DNA from 3 places in the Guyparkeria hydrothermalis genome. Region 3 is predicted to be linked to each of the others. Evidence: predicted binding sites of a transcription regulator. Region 3 holds the regulator's gene; each other region holds the start of a gene.
What was found. The regulator sigma-54, encoded in region 3, starts transcription at its own class of promoters, with help from an activator protein. The targets are predictions, from matches to a motif close to TGGCANGNTNCNTGCTT.
Positions count from the first base shown of each region.

Region 1: the regulator sigma-54 is predicted to act here: its motif matches at 3,120-3,136, upstream of LV476_RS01315 (putative urea ABC transporter substrate-binding protein).
Region 2: the regulator sigma-54 is predicted to act here: its motif matches at 2,954-2,970, upstream of flgF (flagellar basal-body rod protein FlgF).

Region 1 is NZ_JAJSED010000001.1:261,884-267,484, forward strand. It holds gene LV476_RS01300 (urea amidolyase associated protein UAAP1) at 1-98, opposite strand, end outside; gene LV476_RS01305 (ABC transporter ATP-binding protein) at 95-910, opposite strand; gene LV476_RS01310 (ABC transporter permease) at 910-1,728, opposite strand; gene LV476_RS01315 (putative urea ABC transporter substrate-binding protein) at 1,809-2,900, opposite strand; guanidine-I (ykkC/yxkD leader) riboswitch at 2,950-3,054, opposite strand; gene LV476_RS01320 (phospholipase D family protein) at 3,267-4,817, opposite strand; gene LV476_RS01325 (methyl-accepting chemotaxis protein) at 5,106-5,601, shown strand, end outside.
Region 2 is NZ_JAJSED010000001.1:100,669-106,269, forward strand. It holds gene flgB (flagellar basal body rod protein FlgB) at 1-306, shown strand, start outside; gene flgC (flagellar basal body rod protein FlgC) at 350-757, shown strand; gene LV476_RS00515 (flagellar hook assembly protein FlgD) at 784-1,485, shown strand; gene flgE (flagellar hook protein FlgE) at 1,501-2,853, shown strand; gene flgF (flagellar basal-body rod protein FlgF) at 3,030-3,773, shown strand; gene flgG (flagellar basal-body rod protein FlgG) at 3,801-4,589, shown strand; gene flgH (flagellar basal body L-ring protein FlgH) at 4,630-5,322, shown strand; gene LV476_RS00540 (flagellar basal body P-ring protein FlgI) at 5,381-5,601, shown strand, end outside.
Region 3 is NZ_JAJSED010000001.1:795,873-801,473, reverse strand. It holds gene LV476_RS11175 (HPr(Ser) kinase/phosphatase) at 1-611, opposite strand, end outside; gene LV476_RS03705 (PTS sugar transporter subunit IIA) at 662-1,144, opposite strand; gene hpf (ribosome hibernation-promoting factor, HPF/YfiA family) at 1,337-1,630, opposite strand; gene LV476_RS03695 (RNA polymerase factor sigma-54) at 1,653-3,128, opposite strand; gene lptB (LPS export ABC transporter ATP-binding protein) at 3,316-4,062, opposite strand; gene lptA (lipopolysaccharide transport periplasmic protein LptA) at 4,069-4,614, opposite strand; gene lptC (LPS export ABC transporter periplasmic protein LptC) at 4,656-5,261, opposite strand; gene LV476_RS03675 (KdsC family phosphatase) at 5,264-5,601, opposite strand, start outside.

The sequences.
Region 1 (5,601 bases), 530 kb from region 3:
AGCGTAAAGCCGCGCTTGATCACCAGCGACCAGTAGCGTGCGCCGGGCAGGGTGTCCCGGTACACGATCGGGGTGTTGAGTTCGGGAGTGGTGTTCATCCGTCCTCCTCGGCTGTTGATGAATGGGGGACGACATGGGCTTCAACGCCCAGGCGCTGACCCACGGCGCGATAGACCGACGGGTGCGGGGTCGCGTGGGACAGCGGGATGTCGTAGGTGATGTTGGCCCCGAAGGCCCCGGGGGCCTGCGGGTCGTGGCGGACCTTGTCGAACACCAGCAGGCGGCTGCCGAGTTCGAAGGCCTCCTTGAGGTCGTGGGTGACCATGAAGATGGTCAGGCCCTGGCGCTGCCAGAGCTCGCGGACCAGCTCGTGCATGTCCTGGCGGATGCCCGGATCCAGCGCGCCGAACGGCTCGTCCAGGAGCAGGATCTTCGGATCCTTCATCAGGGCCTGGGCAATGGCCAGGCGTTGCTGCATGCCGCCGGAAAGCTCGCTGGGGTACTTGTTCGCCGCCTGCTCGAGGCCGACGGAGGCAAGCATCTTCAGCGCCCGGTCACGGGCCTCGCGGCGCTGCCGGCCGAACAACCGCCCGGTGAAGCGGGTGCGGCCCAGTTCCTCGGCGACCAGCACGTTGCCCAGGGCGGTCAGGTGCGGGAACACCGAGTACTTCTGGAACACCACGCCGCGATCGGGGCCGGGCTCGTCAGGCATCGGCTGGCCGTCGAGCTGCATCTCGCCGCGGGTCGGGCTCTCCTGGCCGAGCAGCATCCGCAGGAACGTGCTCTTGCCGCAGCCGGAGGCGCCGACGATGGTGACGAACTCGCCCGCCTCGACGTGCAGGTCGATGTTCTCCAGCACCACGTCGCGACCGTATTCCTTCCAGACGTTCTTGAGCGTGACGGTGCTCATCAGGACCTCCGTGCCCGGTACCAGGGGAAGACGACGCGCACGATCAGACGCAGGATCGCGTCGGCGAGGAACGCCAGCAGCGTGATCCACATGACGTACGGCAGGATCAGTTCCATGTCGAGGTAGCGGCGCACCAGGAAGATGCGGTAGCCCAGCCCCTCGGTGGCGGCGATGGCCTCCGAGGCGATCAGGAACAGCCAGGCCGAGCCCAGCGCCAGGCGAGTGGCGTCGAGCAGGCGGGGCATGACCTGGGGCAGCACCAGGCGCAGAATGATCTGCCAGGTGTTGGCACCCAGGGTCTGCGCCTTCACCAGCAGCTCGCGGGGGAGTTCCTCCACGCGCTGCTGGATGTCGCGCATGATGAACGGGGCGATCCCGAACACGATCAGTGCCACCTTGGCGACCTCGCCAACGCCCAGGGCGATGAAGAGGATCGGCAGCACCGCGAGCGGCGGGATCATGGATAGGACCGAGACAAACGGCGAGAAGGTCCGGTTGGCGTAGGGGATCAACCCGGTCAGCACGCCCACTACCAGGCCGATGGCCATGGCGATGCCGACCCCGAGGCCCAGCCGGATCAGGCTGGCCGAGGTGTCCACCCAGAGGGTGAGCTCGCCGGTGCGCCGGTTGGGCTCGGTGGCGACATCGGCGAAGGTGTCGGCCATCGCCGCGATCGAGGGCAACAGCGGGTCGTCCGGGTTCTCGGCCAGCCGGTTGGCGGAGACTGAGAGGTAGACCAGCAGTACCAGCACGAACGGCAGCAGGCCGAGGGCGAGTCGCCATGGGGCAGCCGGTGCTTGGTTGATCAAACGCTTCATGGACTAGTCACTTTTGGGGTCCGTTTGGCTCGGTGGTTGTCCCGGGCAGGCATTAGTCCTGTCCGGGTCGACGGGCCGGATCAGAGCTCGCCGTCGCGCGCCATGCGCGTGTAGTCGGCGTTGAAGCGGAACTTGACGTTGGACTCGCTGCCCAGGACGGAACCATCGGCGAACTCGATGCCGACGAAGTCCGGGCTGTCGGCGCGCTCGCCCAGCAGACCGTGCTTGAAGGCGAACTGACGGACGCTTTCCATGGTCTCCGCAGGGGTGTCGCTTTCGAGGAAGGAGACGGCGTTGGCCGGGTCATAGAACATGCTGGTGGAGTCCAGCTGAGCCTCGTAGCCGGCCAGATCGGTGCCGGCGGCCTCGGCCATCGCGGTGCGCGCCTCGACGGCCGCCTCGGAATCGCCGCGCATGCTGCTCATGATTTCGTACCAGGCGCCGGTCAGGGCCTTGCCGAGCTTGGGGTTGTCCTCGAGGGTCTCGGTGTTCACGACCAGGAGGTCCATGATCTCGCCGGGGATCTCGGAGGAGTCAAACACCACGCTGGCCTCGCCCTGCTTCTTGAGCTCGCCCAGCTGCGGGTTCCAGGTGACCACCGCCTCGACGTCGGGCGAGGAGAAGGCGGCGACGATGTCGGCATCCGAGGTGTTGACCACCTTGACGTCGCGCTCGCTCATGTCGACCGATTCCAGGGCGCGGGCGAGCAGGTAGTGGGAGACGGACAGCTCGACCAGATGCACCGACTTGCCTTCGATATCCTCGAGCTTGTCGGTGCCCTTGAGCACGACGCCGTCGTTGCCGTTGGAGAAGTCGCCCATGATCAGGGCAGTGGAGTCGACGCCACCGGCGGCCGGAATGGTCAGCGCGTCCATGTTGGTGACGGTTACGCCGTCGTAGGAACCGGCGGTGTAGAGGTTGATCGACTCGATGTAGTCGTTGATCTGCACGACGTCGATCTCGATGTCGTACTTGTCGGCCCACTTGTCGACGATGCCTTCGGCCTCGCCATAGCCCCAGGGCATCCAGCCCACGTAGATGCTCCAGGCGATCTTGAAGCTGTCACGCTCCTCGGCAAGTGCCTGGGGAGCGGCGAACGAGCCGGCGAGTGTGGCGGCCGACAGCGCGGCGGCGGTCAGGTACGAACGGAACGGGCGTTTGAAACCGGACATGGTTCTCTCCTTTGAGGGTTACGGACGGCGCGCCGGAGCATCACGTGCGATCTCCCGGGCTTTTGTCCCGCCGTGTAACCCCTCCGCTGGAGAGGTCGGCGACTCTCGGACCAGTCACCCGCCGTAGCGGATCGGAACCCTAGTCGCCCATTGAATCCATGTTGTAGACGGTGTCCGGAACCGCACGTCCCGACTCCTTGCGCGTCACGGTTACCGGTATTGCAGGGATGGTGCCAATTTTACGTTCGGAGGAATGTTTCGTATTAACAGCATGTTGCGAGGCTGTTGTGTCAAAGGACATTAGGTGGGTCGAGGGACGGTCTGCACGGTGATGGGGTGCCGTGCCCGGGATTGGTGCAGGGGTGACTACAGCAACCACTCGACCGGCATCAGCGAAAACAGCCAGGACGTCGCGCGCTTCTTGAGACCGGCGCCGGGCTCGATCGTATGCCGGATGATCTCGTCGTCACGCTGCTCGACCCAGCGCAACTCGCCCTCCTCGAGTTCCAGCCGGTAGGCGGCTTCCGGCACATGCACGTCAAAGGTATGGCTGATCGCACTGGCCAGTTCCGTACTCTCGATCACGAAGCCCAGTTCGGTATTGAGGAGCACCGAGCGTGGATCGACATTGTAGGAGCCGATGAATACCCGCTTGCCGTCGATGACCACTGCCTTGGCGTGCAGGGTGGTGGCCGGACTGCCGAACGGACCCCGGCCTTCGGAGTCCGGTTCCTTCTCGCCGACCCGTTTCATTTCGTAAAGCTCGACGCCGGCTTCGAGCAAGGGTTCGCGGTAGCGCGCATAGCCGGAATGGGCGGGGGCCATGTCGGTGGCGTCGAGCGAGTTGGTGAGTACTCGAACCCGCACGCCGCGTTGCGCGAGGGTGCTCAGGGCCTCGGTCAAGGTCGGGGTGGGGACGAAGAACGACGAGATGATGTCGACTGATTTTTGCGGCACACCGAGCTTTTTACGCAGATCGAGCGTGAGCAGGTCCTCGAGTTCGATGGCTCCGAGTCCCTTGGCCGGGGGATCGATCACCAGGTCGGTTGGCGCCCAGATCAGACCCAGCTTCCCCCGGAACAGGTTGCCAATGACGTAGTTCTCGCGCACCGCGACCAGAAGGTCCTGGGTGTGGGGGGCGAGCGAGAGGGCATCGGCCTCCCAGTCCATTTTCTCCAGCACGTCCTCGTCCGCGGGATCCAGGATCTGCTCGGCCGGGTAGGCGGATTCGCTCTGCCAGTATTCGTCGAAGCCCCGCGAGACATTGTCGACCACCGGGCCGATGGCGAGGATGTCCAGATCCGAGAACAGGAACCCTTCGGTGGAGCCGAAGTAGCTGTCCCCGATATTGCGCCCACCGCTGATCAGGGCGGCGTTGTCGGCAATCAGCACCTTGTTGTGCATGCGACGGTTGGACCGCTCGAAGCGGGTGAGGAACTCGATCCAGCGGGCATTGCGCGCCATGAAGGGATTGAACAGCCGGACCTCGAAATTCGGGTGGTCATTGAGGGCGGCCAGTTCGGGGTCCAGTTCTCGGGTGCCCTGATCGTCGAGTAGCAGGCGGACGCGCACGCCTCGCTTGGCGGCATCCAGCAACTCGCGCAGGAGGAGCGTCCCGGAGCGGTCGTCGTACCAGATGTAGTACTGCACATCGAGGGTGCGCTGGGCGTTGCGGGCCAGATGGGTGAGGGCTGCGAAGGTTGTCGACGGGTCGGCGAGCAGGTAAGCGCCCACCTTGCCCGGATGGGCAGCAAGTTGGTCTTCGATCGCACTGCCGATCGGGGTGAAGCGTGTCTGCTCCACCGGAATGGCCGTCGAGGTCGGCCGGTGTTTCAGCGGCGGCAGCGCGCAGCCAGCCAGCAATACAGCGGCCAGCACAACGACCAGCAATCTCGGTGCGGGCGTCCCCTTTATCACGCATCGGCTCCTTTCATTACCACATCACCATAGACGGTTGGATCGGGTCACGGTTCGATACTTCCGCCGAACGGCGGAGCGTTCCGGGTCCTGGTGTGGCAGTTCTGCGTCAGGTGAGTCGGGTGCGTGGTTGGAACGGGCACTTTTTTGGTGCATCACGGTTGCCTCGCTGGCAGAATCCGCGCTCCTTTGCCACGGTCAATCCTGAGAGCGTTGCTCGGGTATTCCGTGCGTACTGATATGAGGCCGCCCCGCCGCCGGGAGCGGCCGTACACGGAGAAGCGTTACATGCGCGAGAACCTGCCCGTTACCGACAACGAGCGCACCTTCCAGTCCGGCGAGCGGCTGGTATCCACCACGGACCGCAAGGGGCGGATCACCCACTGCAACGATGCGTTCGTGGCCATTAGTGGTTATGACCGCGACGAGCTGATCGGTCAGCCGCACAACATCGTTCGTCACCCGGACATGCCGCCGCAAGCCTTCAAGGTCATGTGGGAGCACCTCCGGGCGGGCCAGCCGTGGATGGGGCTGGTGAAGAACCGCGCCAAGAACGGTGACTTCTACTGGGTGGATGCCTACGTCACGCCGATCACCGAAGGTGGTGAGATCGTCGGCTACGAATCGGTACGCTCCTGTCCCTCGCGCGACGATGTCCGGCGGGCGGAAGAGCTCTACCGCCGCATCAATCGCGGGCGGTCGACCCGCTCCGGAAAACTGCAGGGTCACGACGCCGTGGGCGCGGCCGGGCTGCTGGCCAGCGCGGTGGCGCTGCTGGCCGGGG
Region 2 (5,601 bases), 700 kb from region 3:
ACCCCGGGGTACAAGGCCCGGGTGATGTCGTTCGACCGCGCGATGGAGGCTGCATTGCAGTCCAAGTCCGCTCCCGGGGCCGCCGGGCAGCTGGCGACCAGTGATCCGCGGCAGCTGGGCGGCACCTCGTCCTCGTCGATCCGCGAGGGGTTCTCGGTGCCGGACCAGCCAGCGCTGGACGGCAACACGGTCGATCTGGACAAGGAACGCGTCGGCTACACGCAGGATGCGATCGGCTATCAGACCACGCTCTCGTTTCTCAGCAGCCGGATTTCCGGCATCAAGAAGGCCCTGGGCGGACAGTGATCCGCCGGGCGAATCCCACTTTTGGAGTCAAGACAGGTGAATCATGAGCTTGTATGACGTTTTCAGCATCTCGTCGTCTGCCATGGCGGCGCAGTCGACCCGCCTCAACACGACCGCCTCCAACCTGGCCAATGCCAACGTGGACGCCTCGTCACCCGAAGAGGCGTACCGGGCGCGCCAGCCGGTATTCCAGACGGTACTCGAGGCCAACGGCGGCCGCGGCGTGAAGGTGGCCGGCATAACGGAGTCCCAGGCGCAGCCGGTGCAGAAGCACGACCCGGGCAACCCGCTCGCCGACGAGAACGGCTATGTCTACGGCTCGAACGTCAACCCCGTCGAGGAGATGGTCAACATGCTCTCCGCCTCGCGGACCTACCAGACCAACGTGCAGGTAATGGACACCACCAAGCAGCTGGCAATGCGCACGCTTCAGCTTGGCCAGGGCCAATAAGCGCGTAGCACCGCAGGGGATATGACATGGCCAGTTCCGTAAACAGCGATATCTATGCCGGCCTTGGGCTCGCCTCTGCGAAGGGCAGCAAGGGCGAGAACAAGCAGAGCCTCGACCAGACGGACTTCCTGAAACTGCTGACCACGCAGATGCAGAACCAGGATCCGATGAAGCCCATGGACAATACCCAGTTCGTGGCCCAGATGGCGCAATTCAGTTCGCTGCAGGGCATTCAGGATCTGAACGAGACCGTCTCGGGATTCCAGTCGTCCGTGCAGTCCAACCAGGTGATGCAGGCCTCCTCACTGGTGGGCAAGGCGGCCATCGTCAAGGGCGATACCGCGCAGCTCTACCACATGACCCAGGCGGACGGCAGCAAGGCTCCGTCGGGGATCCTCGGCGCAGTGGACGTGCCGACGGGTGCATCCGAGGTGAGAGTGGACATCACCAACGCCACCGGGCAGGTCGTACGGACGATCGATGTGCCGGCAGAAGGCTCCGACCGGGCGACCTTTTCCTGGGATGGCCGGTTAAAGGATGGGCGCATGGCGCCCGAGGGAAATTACACGGTGAATGCGAGCGCCACGGTCGACGGCAAGGGGCAGGCACCCCAGACCTACGTCGGGGCGGTCATCAGCAGTGTGGGCGTGACCAAGAATGGTCCGGAGTTGAATCTCGATGGTTTGTCGTCGGTCAAGCTGTCGGATATCGTTGAAATCATTAATTAAACCGGAGGACGCAGCATGTCGTTCAACACCTCCATTAGCGGCCTGAACGCCGCGCAGAAAGACCTGAACGTGACGAGCAATAACATTGCCAATGCCAAGTCCACCGGCTTCAAGAAGTCGCGGGCGGAATTCGGCGATATCTATGCCGTCAGCGCGTTCGGCAATAGCAAAACTTCGGTGGGGCAGGGCGTCATCAACCAGGCAGTCACCCAGCAGTTCACGCAAGGGAATCTCGATTTCACCGATCGGTCTCTGGATCTGGCGATTTCGGGTGAGGGCTTTTTTGCCTTCCAGCCGTCGCTGGACTCGGCTGAGTCAGTATTCAGTCGAGCGGGCGCTCTCGGTGTCAACAAGGATGGTTATCTTGTGAACCAGGCCGGAGAGTTTCTGAAGGGCTTGCCGACGGATGCTGAGGGCAACTCGGTTTCGACGTCACTGGCTACGGCTGATCCGGTGAGATTGCCTGCTGAAGCGGGCGAGCCTCGGGCAACCACAACCGCAACTCAGTTGTTCAATCTGCCTTCAGAAGCCGAAGGGCTTCCTGTCAGTGCGTTTAATTGGAATGATCCGGAGACATATACTCAGGCAAATTCCCAACGTGTTTTTGACTCTCTGGGGAATCCGCACACTCTTACTTCTTACTTTGTGAAAGACGCGGGGCAAGATAATACTTGGAGGGTTTACTATCAGTTCGACAACGAGGACCCCGTCAACTTTGGTAGTAACACACACGGTATTGATACCGATGGCGATTCTACTGCCGACGTGACAGTCGGTTATCAAATGCTCAGGTTTGATGGCAACGGTAGCCTTACAGATGCTGACGGGAATCTGCTCAGTTATGGTTCAGGTGTGCCCGGTACGTCTATGGATCCTGAGAATCCAACCCTCACCTTGGCATCTCCCGGTACTGGGGCCGAGGATTTGTCAGTGCAAATGCGGATTTCACGCAACTCCACGCAGTACGCGGCAGGATTCAATATCGGTGATCAAGGTCAGGATGGTTATACCACCGGCCAATTGACGGGCGTGTCCGTGGGCAGTGATGGCTTGATCCGTGCCAGCTACAGCAACGGTCAGAATCAGGCGTTAGGGAAGGTCGCTTTGGTTGATTTCCGCAATCCCCAGGCCTTGAAGCAGGTCGGTAATAACCAATGGATCGAGACAGTCGACTCCGGCGAGCCACTTGCAGGCGAAGCGGGGACGGGCACCTTTGGGGCCATTCAGGGCGGGGCGCTTGAGACGTCCAACGTCGATCTCACCGCCGAGCTGGTCAACCTGATCACCGCGCAGCGGAACTTCCAGGCCAACTCACGGGCGATCGAGGCCAACAAGGCCTTGAGCGACACGATCATCGGCATTCGCTAACGACGCATCGCCGTAAACGCGAAAGCGGGCCATCGGGCCCGCTTTTTTTGTGCCTGCCGAAAGGCCGCGCCATGCCAATTTTTCTCTGCCATTCCTGATCTGGCACACCTCCTGCATTAAAGCAGGGCATCCGGGGCTTTCCCCGAATCGAATCAGTGAATTGTTGGAGGTGCGAGATGGATCGTCTGGCTTACATCGCCATGAGCGGTGCGTCGCAGACCATGCGGGCCCAGGCCACCAACGCCAATAATTTGGCGAACGTGAACACCCAGGGCTTCAAGGCGGATATCGATGCCTTTGCCAGTCTGCCGGTTTACGGCCCGGGGCAGGCTTCGCGCGCTTATACCGAGGCGCAGGGCAAGGGTGCCGATTTTTCGGCCGGCCCGTTGCAGACCACCGGTCGCGAGCTCGATGTCGCGGTCAAGGGGGAGGGATTCATCGCCGTCGAGGCGCCGGACGGCCGGGTCGCCTACACCCGGCGCGGCGACCTGCACCTGACCGCCAACGGTCAGCTGCAAACGGGTCAGGGCGATCCCGTGATGGGCAACCAGGGCCCGATCGCCATCCCGCCGGCGGAGAAGATCGACATCCACGCCGACGGCAGCATCAGCATCATTCCGGTCGGCGGCCAGGCGAATCAGCCGGCAATGGTCGACCGCATCCGACTGGTCAATCCGGCCCAGGCCGACCTGCAGAAGGCCCCCGACGGGCGCTTCTCGCTGCGGCCCGGCGTCGAGGAACCGCAGGCGGATGCCGCCGTGCAGATTGCCAGCGGCGTGCTCGAGGGCAGCAACGTCAACGCCGTCGAAGCCATGGTCAACATGATCGAGTACGGCCGCATGTTCGAAACACAGAGCCGCATGATCCGCACCGCCGAGGAAAACGGCGAGGCTGCCGATCGTCTCATGCGCCTCGGTTAACCCGTTACCAGTTAGGGGAGAAACACCATGACCACACCCGCACTCTGGACAGCAAAGACCGGCCTGGACGCGCAGCAGACGCGCATGTCGGTGATTTCCAACAACCTCGCCAACGTCAACACCACGGGCTTCAAGCGCGACCGGGCGGTGTTCGAGGACCTGATCTACCAGAACTACCGCCAGGTCGGCGCGGCCAACAACCAGCAGGACGAAGTGCCCACGGGCCTGAACGTGGGTACGGGTGTCCGCGTCGTCGCAACCGAGAAGCAGCACAGCCAGGGCAATATCCAGCAGACGGACAACGCGCTGGATATGGCCATCAACGGTCGTGGCTTCTTCCAGGTGTTGCAGCCGGACGGCAACCTCGCCTACACGCGTGACGGCGACTTCTCGCTCAACAGCGACGGCCAGCTGGTGACCGCCAACGGTCAGCCGGTCCAGCCGGCGATCAACGTGCCGCAGGGCGCGATCTCGATCACGATCGGCCAGGACGGCACGGTCAGCGCCCAGCTGGCCGGCCAGGCGCAACCGGTCCAGCTCGGCAGCCTCCAGCTGGCGGACTTCGTCAACCCGGCGGGCCTGCAGCCGATCGGCAACAACCTGTTCGTCGAATCCGGTGCCAGCGGCGCACCGCAGCTCGACACCCCGGGGCTGAATGGCCTGGGCGCGATCCAGCAGGGCGCGCTGGAAAGCTCCAACGTCAACGTGGTTGAGGAGCTGGTCAGCATGATCGAGACCCAGCGTTCCTACGAGATGAACTCCAAGGCCATCTCGACCACTGACGGCATGCTCCAGTACCTGAACCAGAACGTCTGATGACCCATTTTTCCCGCGCGGCTCACGCCGGAGGCGCCTCATGAAACCGTCAATCCACCGCCTTTTCCGGGTAACGGCCCTCGTCGGGCTGGCGCTGCTGGCCGGCTGTGCCAGCCAGCCGCCGATCAAGCCCGATCCGCAGTTCGATGCCGCCATGCCGCCGGAGCCGTCCCAGCACAATCCGGTGCAGAGCAACGGCGCCATCTTCCAGACGGGGCAGGTGGACAACATGTTCGCCGATGCCCGGCCCTACCGGGTGGGCGACATCCTGACGGTCATTTTGGAAGAGCGGATGCAGGCCTCGAAGAGTGCCCAGACTTCCACCGGCAAGAGCCAGGAAGTGGGGATCACCCCGCCGAACGTGCTGGGTCTCAGCGGCCCGCTGGTCGAGCGACTCAACGCCCAGATCGCCGGCGAGCGCGACTTCGCCGGTGACGGCGAAAGCAGCCAGCAGAACACGCTCAACGGCCAGATCACCGTCACCGTCTCGCGGGTGCTGTCGAACGGCAATCTCGTGATCCGCGGCCAGAAGTGGATCGGCATCAATCAGGGCAGCGAGTTCATCAAGCTTGCCGGCATGGTGCGCCCGCAGGACATCGCGCCGGACAACACGGTCATGTCCACGCGTGTTGCCAACGCCAAGATCGCCTACGGCGGCGAGGGCGTGATCAACGAGTCGAACAACATGGGCTGGATGGCCCGCTTCTTCAACAGCCCGGTGTTCCCGTTCTGAGGTCGGTGGCATGACGATGATCAAGCACGCACGCGCATTTCTCTTCGGTCTGTTGCCCATGGTTCTGGTGGCCGCTGGCATCGCTTGGGCGCCGCAGGCCGGGGCCGAGCGGATCAAGGACGTGGCCAGCTTCGCCGGGGTTCGCGACAACCAGCTGGTCGGCTACGGCATCGTGGTGGGTCTCGCCGGTACTGGCGATCAGACCACGCAGGTGCCGTTCACCCGCCAGAGCATCCAGAACATGCTCGAGCGCCAGGGACTGTCGCCCGATGGCGGCAA
Region 3 (5,601 bases):
ACCTCCAGCAGGCCGAACAGCCGGTCGGGGCAGGAACCGGTGACCTCGTCGCCACGTGCGATAAAGCAGGGTGCGTCGTCGGCGATGAGGCGGTGACCCCGGCTGATCAATTCCAGCGCCACTTCGCTCTTGCCGATGCCGGCGGTGCCACGGATGAGCACGCCAAGCCCGCTGATCTCCATGAACACGCCATGACGCCAGTCCTCGTCGTGCGCGCCGCAGAGGCGTTGCAGGCGCTGACTGACGCTCTCGTCGTCGTCCGGTGTGCTGATGACCACGATCGGGGTGCCATGGCCCGGTTCGGCCACGGGAACGTGGGCCAGCCACTCATCGACCGCTCCGGCGTGGGCCTCGGTAAGGACGATGGTGCGCGGGCCGTCGTTTGCCGGCAGCGGGCCGTTGGCGTGTATCAGGCATTCCTCGCCGCACTGCAGGTAGCGTCTCAGGGCGGGGGAGATCAGGGCCAGGCGGGTGGGGATCCAGGGGTTGGCCGGCCCGATGCGTCGCTGGTCGGGTGCGACGCCGGCTTGCCACTGGTCGGGCAAGGCCCACTGCCAGTCGGCGTCGCTGGCATCCGATGAGAGGTGATGATGGGTGAAGCTCGGGATCATGGCCTGCCCGTTTGCCGTTCATGGCTCGATGGTCGGGCGCGGTGCCCGGTTCAGCCGGCTGTCGCCTCGGCACTGTCCTTTAGCCACTCTATCATCAGGTTCTGGACGCGCTCGGCACTTTGCGCCTCCATGATGGTGTCACGCTCGTCCGGGTCGTTGAGATGTCGCGCCAACCGGCCGAGGATCTCCAGGTGCTGCTCGGGGCAGTCTTCCGGGATGACCAGGCCAATGACCAGCGTGACGGGTGCCCCGTCCGGCGCACCAAAGTCGACCCCTTCGCGCAGGCGAACCACGGCCCCCCGGGGCGTGAGAATGTCGTCGACGCGGCCGTGGGGGACCGCGATGCCGTGACCGATCGCGGTGCAGCCGAGTCGTTCGCGGGCCACCAGGGCCTCGAAGATTTGCGTGGCCTGCTGGCCACCGAGTTCGTCGTCCGCAAGCAGGCCGGAGAGCACTTCAAGTACTCGCTTGCGGCTCTGGTACAGCTCGTCGATCCGGATGTGGTGGATCGGAAACAGCTCGGCAGTATTCATTAAGCACCCTGTCGGTCGACTTGCCGCGAGGATCGCTCGCGGGTCGGGGCGGGAATGGTCGAGTCGGGGCGCATCATAGCTTGTTGTATTCGTGGTGCAACACCGACCTCGTGGCTCCTGCCAGGCGACGGTCATGCCGTGGGCCGTCGCCCGGCGTATCGCGGAGAGTCTGGTATCGCTCCCCGCGAAGGGTCAGCGGTGGCTGGTGAGTTTTTCTTTGTGCTTGACGATCTGCCGATCCAGCTTGTTCACCATGGCGTCGATGGACGCGTACATGTCATCGGTGACCGCTTCGGCGTGCATGTCCTGGCCGCTGACGTGGAGGTTGGCTTCGGCCTTCTGGGCCTCTTTGCGCTCCACGGTGAGAATCACGTGGATGTCTACCAGCTTGTCGAAGTGCCGCTCCAGCCGAGTGAACTTGTCGTGGACGTGGGCCTTGAGGGCCTCGGTAACATCGACGTGATGACCGGTGATGTCAATCTGCATAGACGACTCCTTTATATGGTATCTATATCAACCGCTTACGGTCGGTTGAGGAAGCGATCCCCATCGCTTCCCGGTACTTGGCGATCGTGCGTCGAGCGACGTCGATCCCCTCGTCTCCAAGCATGGTCGCAATCTTGGCGTCGCTCAAGGGCTTCTTGGGATTTTCTTCCTCGACTAGCTTCTTGATTCGTGCCCGTATGGCAGTGGCCGAGCACTCACCGCCGTCACTCGTGCCGACGTGGCTGGAGAAGAAGTACTTGAATTCGAACACCCCGCGGGGCGTGAGCATGTACTTGTTCGTCGTCACGCGGCTGACCGTGGATTCGTGCAGGTCGAGCGCTTCGGCAATCTCGCGCAGTACCATCGGCTTCATCGCGATCTCGCCCTGCTCGAAGAAGTCCATCTGCCGGCGAACGATCTCGCGGGCGACGTTCAATAGCGATTCGTTGCGGCTGCGCAGGCTCTTGATGAACCAGCGCGCTTCCTGAAGGTGGTTGCGGATGTAGGTCGCGTCCTTGCCGCGGCTGGAACGGTCGATCAGGCTGGCATAGGTCTGATTGACACGAAGCCGCGGCGCGATCTCGGGGTTGAGGTCGACGTGCCAGCCGTCCTCACGGTGCGTGACGATCACGTCCGGCCGGATGTAGTCGGCTGTCGTCTCACTGATGGACAACCCCGGGCGGGGATCGAGGACCTGGATCAGTCGCAGCGCGGCTTCGAGTCGCTCGCGGCTGATGCCGAGCCCCTTGGTGACATGCGGCAGTTCCCGCCGGGCGATTGCCTCGAGCCAGTCGCCGTCGAGCACGGCCCGGGCATCGGCTGCCGCCGGGTCGTCCGCGTATTTCTGATCAATCTGAATGGTGAGACATTCGGCCAGCGACCGGGCACCGACGCCGACCGGATCGAGCTGCTGGATGTAGTGCAGAGTGGCCTCGGCCTCTTCGATGTCGAGCTCCGGCAGTTCGTCCTGCAAAAGGGCGACGATCTCGTCGAGCGATTCTTCGAGGTAGCCCGTTGGCTCGATCGATTCGATCAGAGCGGTGGCGACGCGACGGTCGGATTCGGATAGCGACGCGAGGTGGACCTGGCTGAGCAGGTGATCTCGCAGGTTGTCCTCGCCGGTGGATTGCGTGGCGAAGGGGTCGTAGTCCTCGCTCGGTGCGCTGCTGCTCAGCGCAGTGGCACCGTCGGATTCGTAGTAGTCGTCCCATGACGAGTCGACCACCAGGTCCTCGTCCGCCGACTTGTCCTTGCGATCCTCGAGCAGTTCCTCGCCGGCCTGGGCGCCGGGGTCCTGATCCTCGGTGGACTGCGTCTCGGCGGACTCTTCCTCGCCCCGATCATCCTCGGCCACTTCGAGCAGGGGGTTGGTGTCCAGCGCCTGTTGGATCTCGAGGCTCAATTCGAGCGTGGACAATTGCAGCAGACGGATCGACTGCTGCAACTGCGGCGTCATTGCCAGCGACTGGCCCAGCCGCAGTTCGAGTCCGGCCTTCATGCCTGCCACGAGTCACCTCCGGCGAGATCCATTGCCGGCATCGGCGCACGTCGGGCGCCTTGCGGAACATGGGATGTCGGCCCGCAGGAGAGGGGCTGAAAACGGGGTGAGCATGCAATTTGCATGAGAGTCAGTTTAGCGGAATGTCACCCGGTTGTGCCAACGGTTCCCGCACCGGATCCGGGGCCTAGAGGGTGAAGTCGTGACCGAGATAGACATCGCGGACCGACTTGTTGGCGAGCAGCTCGTCGGCACTGCCGTGCGCCAGTATTTCGCCGTCGGAGACGATGTAGGCTCGCTTGCAGACGCCGAGCGTTTCGCGGACGTTGTGATCCGTGATCAGCACGCCGATCCCCCGGTCGCGCAGATGCTCGATGATGCGCTGGATGTCGATCACCGAGATGGGGTCGATGCCCGCGAACGGCTCGTCGAGGAGCATGGCGCGCGGGTTGGCCGCCAGCGCCCGGGCGATCTCCACGCGGCGACGCTCGCCACCCGAGAGGGCCTGGCCCTTGGAATCGGCGATGTGGGTCACGTTGAGTTCTTCGAGTAGCTCCTCGAGTGCCCGTCGCCGCCCGTTTCGCGTAAGTTCGCGGCGCAGCTCGAGGATGGCCAGGATGTTCTCACGCACGGTCAGCTTGCGGAAGACGGAGGGTTCCTGCGGCAGGTAACCGAGCCCAAGATGGGCCCGGCGGTCGATCGGCGTGTGCGTGATGTCCCGGCCGTCGAGAAACACGCCCCCCTGGTCGACTGGTACCAGGCCGACGATCATGTAGAAGCTGGTGGTCTTGCCGGCCCCGTTGGGGCCCAACAGGCCGACGATCTCGCCGGCTTCCACGTGCAGCGAGACATCACGCACCACCGGCCGCGAGCCATAGCTCTTCGACAGGGTGCGCGCTTCCAGCAGCGGGGCGTGGCGGGTGGTTCGCGGCATGAGCGCTTAGTCCCCTTTCTCGTCGCGGTTGCGTGGCTGCAGTGTCATCTCGACGCGGGCACCGCCATCGCTTTCGCCGGCTTCGACCACCTCGGTGTCGAGGTCGTAGGTGATGCGATCAGAGCGGATCTCGTCGCCGGTGCGCTTCAGCCAGGCATCGCCAGTAAGAATCACATTGCCGTTGGCGGTGCGGTAGTCGGCCTCGTTGGCCTTGCCCTCGACCAGGTTGCCCTGTTCGTCGCGCTCGCGGAAGGTCGCGGGGTGCCCTTCGAGCACGGCGCGCACCAGCTGGCCGTCTTCGAGATACAGGGTGGCTCGTTGGCCGGTGGCATGCAGGCTGCCCTGATCGATGACCACGTCACCGGTATACACGCTGGTGCCTTCCTGATACTTGGTCACCTTCTTGTCCGCTTGCACCTTGATCGGCTTGTTGCGGTCCGCCTTGGCGGCGAATGCCGGTGAGGTGGCCCCGGCCATGGCCAGCGAAAGGCAAAAGGCCGGAAGAAGAGCGGCTGCCTGCAAGCGAGAAGTCGAATTCGGAATGATCGCCATGATGTATTTCCTGTCTGCGCGTCGTGTCTGTGCGGATGCGCTCACTGGCGCTGTGCCTGCGGTTCGATCCGATCCCGTATCCGGTCGGATTGCGTCAAGATCCGCTCGTCCCAGTCGAGGTGGAAAGCGTCGGACTTGCTGGTCCAACGGCGCTCGCCGGATGCCCCCAACTCCTGCAGCGTGCTGGGGAGGTCGGTTCGGGCCACGTAGCGCTCGGGGTAGACCCAGAGCCGGTCGGTGCGCAGCTCCAGCCGACCACGGTCCTGATGGGGCGCGCGTGCGGCAACCACCGAGCCATCCAATCGGATGCTCTTGCCTCCGTCGAGCAGAGTGCCGCGCGCGGCGTCGATCGTCCAGGGCGGCGTGTCCGGTTCGTCGATCAGTGCCGCCTCGGGAGCCTCGAGCTCGTAACGATCCTCGGCATCGCGCTGGATGGCGCGCGGGGTGGCGAGTTGATAGGACAATCGACCCTCCTCGTCGTACTGCCAGCTCGACACCTGATCCAGCCGCTGGGCGTAACCGCCGGTCGCCTCGAGCTGCGGCAGGAACTCGTCCGACAGGTTCTCCCAGGTCAACAGGCCCAGCAGGCCGATGCCGAGCACGGCCAGCAGGGCACGGTTGGCCTGCGGTGGGAGGGGCCACTTCATCGTCAGGTATACCGCGCCAGCACGTCGCCCCACTGGCCGCGGGCGTCGATCAGCGTGTCGATCAGCGCGCGCACTGCGCCTGAGCCACCCGGGAGCGGGCTCACCCAGTCGACGCGGCTGCGAATCATCATGGGGGCATCGCAGACCGTGGCCGACAGGCCGGCGCGATTGAGCATGGGCAGATCGAGGACGTCGTCACCCATGGCGGCCATCTGCGCCAGCGGCACATTCACCAGCTGCGAGAGCTCCTCGATCGCCTGGCCCTTGTCCGTCGCGCCCAGTACCACGTGCTGGATGCCGAGACTCTTGGCCCGCCGCGTGACGGCCTCCGAGGCGCGCC